2 regions of the Nocardia sp. NPDC057668 genome follow, and region 2 is predicted to be linked to the other one. Evidence: riboswitches for the same ligand, from Rfam matches in the RefSeq annotation. Region 2 holds a riboswitch; the other holds the start of a gene.
What was found. Region 2 has a riboswitch for S-adenosylmethionine ahead of ACFVBH_RS07810 (AfsA-related hotdog domain-containing protein). Riboswitches for the same ligand answer to the same signal wherever they lie in the genome.
Positions count from the first base shown of each region.

Region 1: linked by a shared signal. The riboswitch ahead of ACFVBH_RS31160 (rhodanese-like domain-containing protein) and the one ahead of ACFVBH_RS07810 (AfsA-related hotdog domain-containing protein) in region 2 are both predicted to bind S-adenosylmethionine.

Region 1 is NZ_JBHVIC010000006.1:95,632-100,766, reverse strand. It holds gene ACFVBH_RS31170 (FAD-dependent oxidoreductase) at 1-462, opposite strand, end outside; gene ACFVBH_RS31165 (hypothetical protein) at 751-1,188, shown strand; SAM riboswitch class IV at 1,239-1,354, shown strand; gene ACFVBH_RS31160 (rhodanese-like domain-containing protein) at 1,370-1,792, shown strand; gene ACFVBH_RS31155 (O-succinylhomoserine sulfhydrylase) at 1,789-3,003, shown strand; gene ACFVBH_RS31150 (DJ-1/PfpI family protein) at 3,171-3,812, shown strand; gene ACFVBH_RS31145 (MarR family winged helix-turn-helix transcriptional regulator) at 3,842-4,306, shown strand; gene ACFVBH_RS31140 (HAD-IIA family hydrolase) at 4,328-5,128, opposite strand.
Region 2 is NZ_JBHVIC010000001.1:1,692,160-1,697,294, reverse strand. It holds gene ACFVBH_RS07825 (hypothetical protein) at 1-224, shown strand, start outside; gene ACFVBH_RS07820 (FMN-dependent NADH-azoreductase) at 355-981, shown strand; gene ACFVBH_RS07815 (MFS transporter) at 959-2,185, shown strand; SAM riboswitch class IV at 2,342-2,455, shown strand; gene ACFVBH_RS07810 (AfsA-related hotdog domain-containing protein) at 2,471-3,253, shown strand; gene ACFVBH_RS07805 (HAD-IB family hydrolase) at 3,250-3,990, shown strand; gene ACFVBH_RS07800 (hypothetical protein) at 3,984-4,823, shown strand; gene ACFVBH_RS07795 (PucR family transcriptional regulator) at 5,055-5,135, opposite strand, start outside.

The DNA of each region.
Region 1 (5,135 bases), on a different contig from region 2:
CGGCCATTCGCGGGGCACGTCCGGGTGGCCGTCGTACCAGGAGACGAAGTCGGCCGCGCCGAAGCTGCCGTCCAGGTCGATGCCCGGGATCTCGAGCGCGCGGTCGGCGTTGGCGCCGGTGGAGAAGATGACCGCGTCGTAGAACGAGCGCAGGTCTTCCAGGGTGATGTCGACGCCGTAGTCGATGTTGCCGAGCAGGCGGACCTGCGGCTTGTCCAGGACCTTGTGCAGGGCGGTGATGATGCCCTTGATGCGCGGATGATCGGGCGCGACGCCGTAGCGGATCAGACCGAACGGCGCGGGCATGCGCTCGTACAGGTCGATGCTCACCCCGTCGAAACCGGCGGGGGTATCGGACTTCATCAGCGCGTCGGCGGCGTAGATTCCGGCCGGGCCCGCGCCCACGATCGCAATGCGAAGCGGGCGGGTCGCTGCATCGGTTCCCGCAAGCTGTTCGGTCATTCTTCGCGCACCCTTTGGTCGAAAACTATCTTGCCGTCAAGTCTCAGCCGTCGTTCTTAGCTTAGGCTAAGTTGACGCCCTGGCTTCGAGTGAACCACCCTACGGCCCCCGAAGCTGCAGCGTTGCTGCTCTGTACTGCCATTCCCGGCCTCGCGGGGGAATTGCGCCGATTCTATCGGTGGCGGCCGCCACTCCCCGCGCCGGTGCGGTGAACTGTGGGAATGCTCTCCCCGCGCGCGGGCCGGTGTCGCCGCCGGGACACCCGTCTCGACCAGGCATGATCAAGTCATGAGCGAGGACGAGGACCAGCCCGAACGCATCGATCAGCGCGAGTCCAGAACCATGCTGCCGTTCCTGATCGCCATCGGCATCACGGTTCTGGTGGTGATCGGCATCGTGGCGTCGGCGCTGCTGTCGCCGGCTGAGAAGAATGTCACAGACAAGGACCGGCTGGGCATCGCCGCCCGAAATTTCATCGAATCCCGCAGCGGCACCGACGTCCTCGATCCGTCGACCGCGTGCCCCGGCTTCGACGAACAGCGCTCCCCGATGCGTCCGGCGGAGGGCGAAAAGGCCGGAAAATCCACGATTGTGCGGGTGACCGACACCAATATCGAGGGTGAGCGCGCCACGGCCCAGGTGACCTGGCGCTCGGACGACCGCGATTCCACCTCGACCTGGACTTTCACCAAGAACGACGGCGCCTGGCTGGTGTGCAATTCCTGACCTGGATCATGGTTTGACAGTGAGGCCACATGTCGGTCAATCTCAACCCAGGTCATGAGTACCAGCGCCAAGCCCCGGCTGGCTGGTCGGCAACCCTCCTCCGCGGTGGGGTGCTCCGGGTGACGACCTGGCCGCGCATCGGGCAACGGTGCGGCAAGTGCGGATTCACAGGAGGTTCGAAGTGAGCTACGCGGGTGACATCACGCCGACGCAGGCGTGGGAACTGTTGCGCGACAACCCGGATGCGGTGCTGGTGGATGTGCGCACCGAAGCCGAATGGCGTTTCGTGGGCGTGCCCGACACCAGCGGCATCGGCCGCCCGACGGCGTTGATCGAATGGGTCGACACCAGCGGCGCGCGCAATGCCCGGTTCGTCGATCAGCTCCGCGAGGTGCTGGCCGATCGGGCCGCGGACTCGGACGCGCCGGTGATCTTCATCTGTCGTTCCGGGCAGCGCTCCATCGGGGCGGCCACCGCGGCGACCGCGCTCGGGCTGGCTCCTTCGTTCAATGTGCTCGAGGGTTTCGAGGGCGCGCTCGACGCGCAGGGACACCGCGGCGTCGAGGGCTGGCGCGCGGACGGACTTCCGTGGAGGCAGTCATGATCACCGGTGGCGCGTTCGACAAGCCGCTGCCCGAGGGCGTCGGCCCGGCCACGCTCAGTGTGCGCGGCGGTCTGCGGCGCTCGGGTTTCGAGGAGACCTCCGAGGCGCTGTACCTGTCCTCGGGCTTCGTCTACGAGAGCGCCGAGGCCGCCGAGGCGTCCTTCACCGGCGATATCGAGCACTTCGTGTACTCGCGCTACGGCAATCCCACGGTCGCCATGTTCGAGGACAGGCTGGCCCTGATCGACGGCGCCGAAGCGGCTTTCGCGACCGCCAGCGGCATGTCCGCGGTCTTCACCGCCCTGGCCGCGCTGCTGGGCAACGGTGACCGCCTGGTCGCCGCGCGCAGCCTGTTCGGCTCCTGCTTCGTGGTGGCCAACGAGATCCTGCCGCGCTGGGGCGTGGAGACCATCTTCGTCGACGGCGAGGATCTGGACCAGTGGACCGAGGCGCTCTCGGTGCCGACCCAGGCCGTGTTCTTCGAGACCCCGTCCAACCCGATGCAGTCCCTGGTGGACGTGCGCGCGGTGGTGGATCTGGCGCACGCCGCGGGCGCGAAGGTGGTGCTGGACAACGTGTTCGCGACCCCGCTGCTGCAGCGCGGGTTCGAGCTCGGCGCGGACGTGCTGGTCTACTCCGGCACCAAGCACATCGACGGTCAGGGCCGGGTGCTCGGCGGCGCGATCCTGGGCTCGCACGAGTACATCGACGGCCCGGTGAAAAACCTTATGCGCCATACGGGTCCGGCGCTGAGCCCGTTCAACGCCTGGACGCTGCTCAAGGGTCTGGAGACCATGCCGCTGCGGGTGCGCCAGTCCAACGACTCGGCGCTGCGCATCGCGGAGTTCCTGGAACAGCATCCGGCGGTGGCCTGGGTGAAGTACCCGTTCCTGAAGTCGCATCCGCAGTACGACCTGGCGCAGGCGCAGATGTCCGGCGGCGGAACGGTGGTGACCTTCGAGCTGAAGGCGGCGCCGGAGGCGGCCAAGAAGCGTGCGTTCGAGGTGCTGAACGGGCTGCGGATCATCGACATCTCGAACAACCTCGGCGATGCCAAGACGCTGATCACGCATCCGGCGACCACCACGCACCGGGCCATGGGCCCGGAGGGACGCGCGGCCATCGGTATCACCGATGGCGTGGTGCGCATCTCGATCGGCCTCGAGGACGTCGAGGATCTGATCGCGGATCTGGATCGCGCGCTGGGCTGATCCGCCGGCGAAAGCCTCGAGCCGATCCGCTCGAACAGTCGGGCCGAAGGGGCCGGATCCGTCAGGGTTCCGGCCCCTTCGCCGTTCCAGTGGGATGTTTCCGCAGGTTGCGGCGATTCACGCCTCGAGTATTGACAGCATCCTGTCAAACATGACAGGATACTGTCATGGCAAAGACAGTGCACCTGGCCGTTTACGACACCTTCGCCGATTGGGAGGTCGGGCACGCCACCGCGCATATCAACCGCACGCTGTGGCACCGCGAGCCCGGCGCCTGGCAGGTCCGCACCGTCGGGCTCACCGCCGATCCGGTGGTCTCGATGGGCGGGCTGCGCGTCACGCCCGACCTGACGCTGGCCGACCTGACCCCGGCGATGAGCGAGATGCTGATCCTGCCCGGTTCGGAGACCTGGGAGCGCGGCGATCTGGCCGCCTTCGGTCGCACGGCGCGCGAGTTCCTGGCGGCGGGGGTTCCGGTCGCGGCCATCTGCGGCGCGACCTGGGGCATGGCGGTCGAGGGGCTGCTCGACGAGCGCAAGCACACCAGCAACGCGGCGGAATACCTTGCCATGACCGAGTATTCGGGCGGCAAGGGCTTCGTCTACGAGCCCGCGGTCATCGACGCCGATCTCATCACCGCCAGCGGTATCACCCCGGTCGACTTCGCGCACGCCATCTTCGCGCGGCTCGACATCTTCGAACCGCACGTGCTCGACGCCTGGCATCGGCTCTACGGCCACAATGATCCGGCCGGCTTCTTCGCGCTGGCCGACTACGAACAGAGCCGCGCGGCGGCCGCCACCACCTAGGGGAGACCCTCCGCACGACGGGAACAGCAATGACGAGCCCCGAACAGGAACTGTTCAGTACGGCGGCCATCACCTCGTTCAAGCTCAACGGCCAATTCCTCGCCATCGCAGAGGAATTGGCCGGGCCGGCCGGGCTCACCGCCGCCTGGTGGCAGGTGCTGGGCGCGGTGCTGCGCGAGCCGCTGCCGGTGGCCGGCATCGCGCGGGCGATGGGTATCACGCGCCAGAGCGTGCAGCGCATAGCGGATCTGCTGGTGGACAAGGGTTTCGCCGAGTATCGGCCGAATCCGTTGCACCGGCGCGCCAAACTCGTGGCCGCCACCGATGCCGGTCGGGAGGCGGTGCGCCGGATTCACCCGCAGCACGCGGACATCTCGGCGCGACTGGGCGCGCGGCTGGGTCGCGAGCGCTTCGCCGAGATCGTCGACGCGCTCACCACGCTCTCCGCGGCGTTGGACGCTCTCGAAGCCGAGCAGCCCCGGCCGCCGAGCTAGGCGCCGCCCGGCGGCCGACCCTCAGGCGTCGAAGGGCGCCTTGGTCTTACCGATCAGATCGGCGACCGAGTGCAGGATCGCGGTGGGCCGGTAGGGGTACTGCTCCACCGTGGAGTGGGTGGAGATGCCCGTGGTCACCAGGATCGTGCGCAGTCCGGCTTCCAGCCCGGAGATGATGTCGGTGTCCATCCGGTCGCCGATCATGAGCGTGGACTGCGAGTGTGCGTCGATGCGGCGCAGCGCCGAGCGCATCATCAGCGGATTGGGTTTGCCCACGTAGTACGGCTCTTTGCCGGTGGCCCGGGTGATCAGCGCGGCGACCGACCCGGTGGCGGGCAGGATGCCCTCCCGCGAGGGGCCGGTGGCGTCGGGGTTGGTGGCGATGAAGCGCGCTCCCGCCGAGATCAGCCGGATGGCGGTGGTGATGGCCTCGAACGAGTACGTGCGGGTCTCGCCGAGCACCACGTAGTCCGGCTCGCTGTCGGTCAGCACGTAGCCGATCTCGTGCAGTGCGGTCGTGAGCCCGGATTCGCCCACGACATAGGCGGTTCCGTTGGGTCGCTGGTCGTTGAGGAAGGTCGCGGTCGCCAGCGCCGAGGTCCAGATGGACTCGATGGGGATCTCCAGGCCGGTGTGCCGGAGGCGGGCCTGCAGATCGCGGGCGGTGTAGATGGAGTTGTTGGTGAGCACCAGGAACGGAATCTCGTTGGCGCGCAACTCGGCCAGGAACTCGTCGGCGCCGGGCACCATGTGGTTCTCGTGCACCAGCACGCCGTCCATATCGGTGAGATAGGACAGGATCGGCTCTTCGGTGGAGGTCACGGACCCG
Region 2 (5,135 bases):
TGCTCAACCGCGTCACCGGCGCGGGCCTCGAGGTCTACCAGGCCGACGTGTACCGGGGTCCCTCGGTGGTGGACGGCGGACCCACCTGGGTCCTGAACTACCGCCCCTCGCCGACCCCGCAACTGTGGGACGAGATCCGCGAAGTCACCCCGGGCGTCTGGTTCGGCTACTCCTACTGGCGTGACGGCCGCGACGCCCAACTGCTGAGCTTCATCCTGACCTGACCTCACCTGACCGACGCACGCCTGCCGCACCCGACCCGCAGACCGGCTTGCGATCACCGCGCACGTAACCCTCGTGGCGGGTGAGTATCCCTTGATAGACGTGGACTCCGTTGTCCACGAAAGGGATTCGATGACCAACCTGCTGCACATCAACGCCTCCGCGCGCGGCGATCTCAGCCAGTCCCGGGCGCTGGCCCGGACTTTCATCGACGGTCTGCTCGCCAGGGACCCGGAGCTGACCGTCGACACCCTCGACCTGTTCGAAGCGAACCTGCCCGAATTCGGCACGCACGCGGCCGAAGCCAAACTCGCCCTGTTCACCGGAAAGGAGCAGACGCCCGAGCAGGTGGCGGCGTGGGAGCGGGCGCGCGCGGTCTTCGACCGCTTCGCGGCCGCGGACCTGTACGTGGTGAACATTCCGATCTGGAACGCGAGCGTGCCCTACGTCTTCAAGCAGTGGGTCGACATCGTCACCCAGCCGGGGTGGGCCTTCGCCTTCGATTCGCAGAGCGGCTACTCGGGCCTGCTCACCGACAAGCGCGCGGTGACCGTCTACACCAGCGGCGTGCACCGGCCCGGCGTGCCGGTGGAGTTCGGCTCCGACTTCGCCACCCCGTTCGTGGCGGACTGGCTGAACTTCGTCGGTATCAAGGACACCGCCGAGATCCGTTTCGCCCCTACGGTTCTGACCGAGGACGCGGCGGCGGGCTTCGCCTCGGCACAGGAGCGCGCGCGTGAGCTCGCCGCCGGATACTGAACCCGCCCGCTGGGCGCCCGCCGCCCGGACCGTCGGGGCCGTCTGCGCGGTGGGCATTCTCGTGGTCGGGCAGCTGTATGTGGTCCTGCCCGTGCTGAATCGGCTCGCGCAGGATTGGGACACCTCCAGATCCGCGGTGACCTGGACGACCACGGCGTTCGGATTGGCCTACGGCGCGGGCTTTCTCGTGACCGGACCGCTCTCGGACCGGTTCGGGCGGCGACCGGTGATCGTGGGCGGCCTGCTGGCCACCGTGGGCGGTTCGCTGATCGTGGCGCTGGCCCCGGGCCTGGCAACCGGCCTGGCGGCGCGGGTGGTGCAGGGGCTGACGGCGTCGTTCTTCGCACCCGCGGCCTTCGCCTATCTCTCCGAACGCATCGCTCCCGAACGCAGAATCTTCGCGCTCACCTGCCTGACGAGCTCCTTCCTCGCCGCCGGTGTGGTGGCGCAGGTGCTCGCGCAGCTGGTGGGCAACGCGTGGGGCTGGCATGCGATATTCGTCACGGGGGCACTGGCTTTCGCGATCTCGGCGGGCGTGCTGCGGTTCGTGCTCGAACCGGGGCCGGAGCGGTCGATCGCACCGGACACGCCCGCGCCGGGTCCGGCCGGGACGCTGCGCGCGGTGTTCGCGCCGTTCGGCGGCCTGCTGCGCCGGCCTCGGCTGGTGCTGCTGTATCTCAGCTGCCTGGCCGTGCTCGGTTCGTTCGTCGGCATCTACACCGGTATCCAGCTGACCCCGCCCGACGGGGTCGGTTCGAGCAACGGCGCGCTGCTGGCGTTGCGCGCCAGTGCGATTCCCGCGATGGTCGCGGTGCCGATCCTGGCGGGCAGACTCGGCGTCATCGCGCCGGCGACCCGGGTGATCGGTGCGCTCGGCATCGCCGGGATCGCGGCGGCGATCACCGCGGTACCGCTGGGCGGTGTCTGGGTGGCGGCCTGGCTGCTGGTGTTCGTGGCGGCCATCGCGGTGGCGGCGCCCGCCGCCGTGCAGGCCATCGCGGCGCAGGCGGGTGCGGCCCGGGGAGCGGCCACCGCGCTCTACACCTTCGCGTTGTTCCTGGGTGCGAGCGCGGGTCCGCAGGTCGCCAATCTTGTTGCGCATAGGGGGTATTCGTCGGTTGCCCTGGCCATCGCCGTCCTGTCGCTGACGGGCGCGGCGCTCGCCGCCGCCTCGACCGGGGTGCGGTCGGCCGTTCCGGTCTGAGGTGCTCCGAGTGCATGTCACCGCAGGCTCGGCGTCGCGCCGGAACCGGTTTTCGGCGGGGGCCAGTGGCGTCCCCCGTTCCGCCGGAGCTGGTTTCGACCACGCTGGTTTGAATCATTGTTGGTAATACGCAGTGCCACATAAGTTTTCGATCACGGTCATGAGTTCCAGCGACAAGCCCCGGCTTGCTGGGCGGCAACCCTCCAGTGGCGGCGGGGTGCTCCGGGTGACGACCGGATGGCGGCGAACGCGTCGCCATAAGCGTCTTCGCTCTCGGAGGAAACAATGTCTGTAGCCCAACTCTCTTCGGCGACCCCGGAAACCGCTACCCTGCGCGAAGTGGTGCTGGTGGCGGATCGATTCCGTGGTCTCGCGGTGGACAATCGGGCGTTCACGGTCTCCGGTCTGGTGGCCGTGCTGCGGAGCGGGGGATTGCGGGAAGCGGCCGAGCCGCTCATCGTTCGGATCGGGCAGGGGATCACCCGGCACGACCTGGACTACATCGAGCACGTGGCGGCCATTCACGCGCCCGCCGGGTTGCGAGTCCTCGACGCGGTCGCCGAGCCGGCGCCGCGGCATCAGGTGCACAAGTACCAGAACTCGAATGTGTTGCTGGCCAACCTGGTTCAGGATTCAGCGACCGAGTTCAGTGCCGATCTGCGCATCCACGGCGACAACGAGCTGCTGCTGGATCATCAGACCGGTGAGCACGTGCAGGGCATCGTCATCGTGGAGGCGGTGCGCCAGCTGTTCCTCGGGGCGTTCGAACTCGAGTACGGCCGGCGCTGGCCGGAGCAGCATTTCTACATCGTCTGGAATAGCATCGAGCTGAACTTCACCTCGTTCCTGTTCCCGCTGCCGGGCACCCTGCACGCGGTTCTCACCCCGATCTCGATCGAGGATCCGGCCAAGCTGGAGTTCTCGATCGAGGTGCGGGTGCGCCAGGCCGGGAACGACGTCGCCGACGCCCGCATCGCGTACGCGGCGCTGCCCAACGATCGCATCAGCCGGATCGAGCGGCACAAGGCCGCCAAGGCCATCGCCGCGCACCTGAACGAGGTCGCGTGAGCGCCGGTGCGCCGGTGCGCGCGGCGGCGTTCTTCGACGTCGATGAAACCCTCATCACCGTCAAGAGCATGTTCACGTTCCTGCGCTTCTGGCTCGCCGAGCACGGGGATGACGGCGCGCGCTACGCGCGCGTCGCCGGTGAGATCAAGGAGCGCGCGGCGGCGGGTGTGCCGCGCGAGGAGGTGAACCGGCACTACTACCGCGCCTATCGCGGGGTTCCGGGTGCGGAACTGGCCGAGGCCGGTCAGCGCTGGTTCGCCGAGTTCGAGTCCGGCGGTGCGGCGTACTACACCGATGCGGTGGAAGCGCTTCGTGCACATCGGGAATCGGGTGTGACGACCGTGCTGCTGTCGGGTTCGTTCGCCGCGGCCATCGCCCCGGTCGCCGCGGCGCTGGGTGCGGACCGGCTCATCGCCACCGTCCCGGTGGTGGACGATCACGGCCTGCTGACCGGTGAGGTTCTGCGTCCCATGATCGGCGCGGCCAAGGCGGACGCGGTCTCGGAGTTCCTGCGCGAGCACGGAATCGAGTTCGAGAACACCTTCGGGTACGGCGATCACGCCAGTGATCTGCCGTTCCTGTCGGCCGTGGCGCACGCCGGCTTCCGGGGTGAGGACCCGGTCCTGCTGGAGCGGGCGGGAACGCACGGCTGGGTCCATCTGAGCGATCGGGTCAGCGCCGCGGTCGGCGCGCCCGGCCGGCTGCTGTCGGAGAAAGAAGCGGTGTCCGTATGGTGAGCAAGACCTATGAGCTGACCCCGACCACCCAGGGTCCGCTGTATCCGCCGAGCGAAGTGCTGGACGCCGCAGGCGATTTCATCGTGGTCGGCTTCCTGAACGACGCTGGCCCGGATGGTTCGGTGACCCGGCGGTGGGGGCGGGCGATCGTGGCCGCCGACACCCCGGTGCCCGAGTTCGGCGCGTCCGCGCCGTACACGATCGTGCGCGAACTCGACGCGGAGCTGTCGCGGGCGGATGCGGAGAGCGTGCTCTACACCCTGCCGCTGCCCTTGCCCGCCAACAACTATCCCATCGTGTTCGCTCCCGATCAGCGACCCGACGCCGAATCGGTCCGCCGTCCGAGCTATGCGTTCCACGAGACGCCGATCCCGGATCTGCGGCCCGAGGACGGACGCAAACTCACTTCTCCGATCACCCTGGAGCAGTGGCTGCGCGCCCGCGGCACACTCGAGGTGAGCGTGGGCGAGGATGGTCATCACGGTGAGTTCCGCTTCGAGTTCACCGACTTGATCCCCGATTCGCTCTACACCGTGATGTCTTTGCGCGCAAAGGATCTGGATCCGGACGCCCCGACCCGCCCGGGCCCGCTCGGGGTGCCGAACGTGTTCGTCACCGATGCCGCCGGCGCGGGCGCGTATCACGCGAAACTCCCGAATCCGTTCCCGGATCCGGCGGCGCCGGGTGCGAACCGCGTCATCAGCGTCGTGGTGCTCTGGCAGAGCTACCAGCAGAACTACGGCGGGGCCATCGGCCACTTCGGCCTGGGCGGGGACATCCACGCCCAGCTGAAGCTGCCCACCCCGACCTTCGAGGAGTTCCGCACCGCTTGACAACCCATCGAGGCGCCGGCCGCGTGGTCCCCGTGACCGCGCGGCCGGCGCCGTGCCGTGCCGTTGGTGGCGGACCCCGGCGGCAGCCGCCCGCATCGGTGAAGCCGGGTGTGCGGCAGCCGGGGCGGGCCGCCCAGGTGCGAGGTGGTGTGCCCGGCGTGCAACCGATCGCGCACCCGCCCGGTCGCCGCGATCGGCTCACCCCCGTATCCCCCTCGGCGCCCGGTGCTTTCAGCGCTCCGCGGCGGTGCCGGCCAGCAGGCGATGCGCCTCGAGCGCCAGGTGAATCTCCGTCGCCGCGTGCGGTGCGGT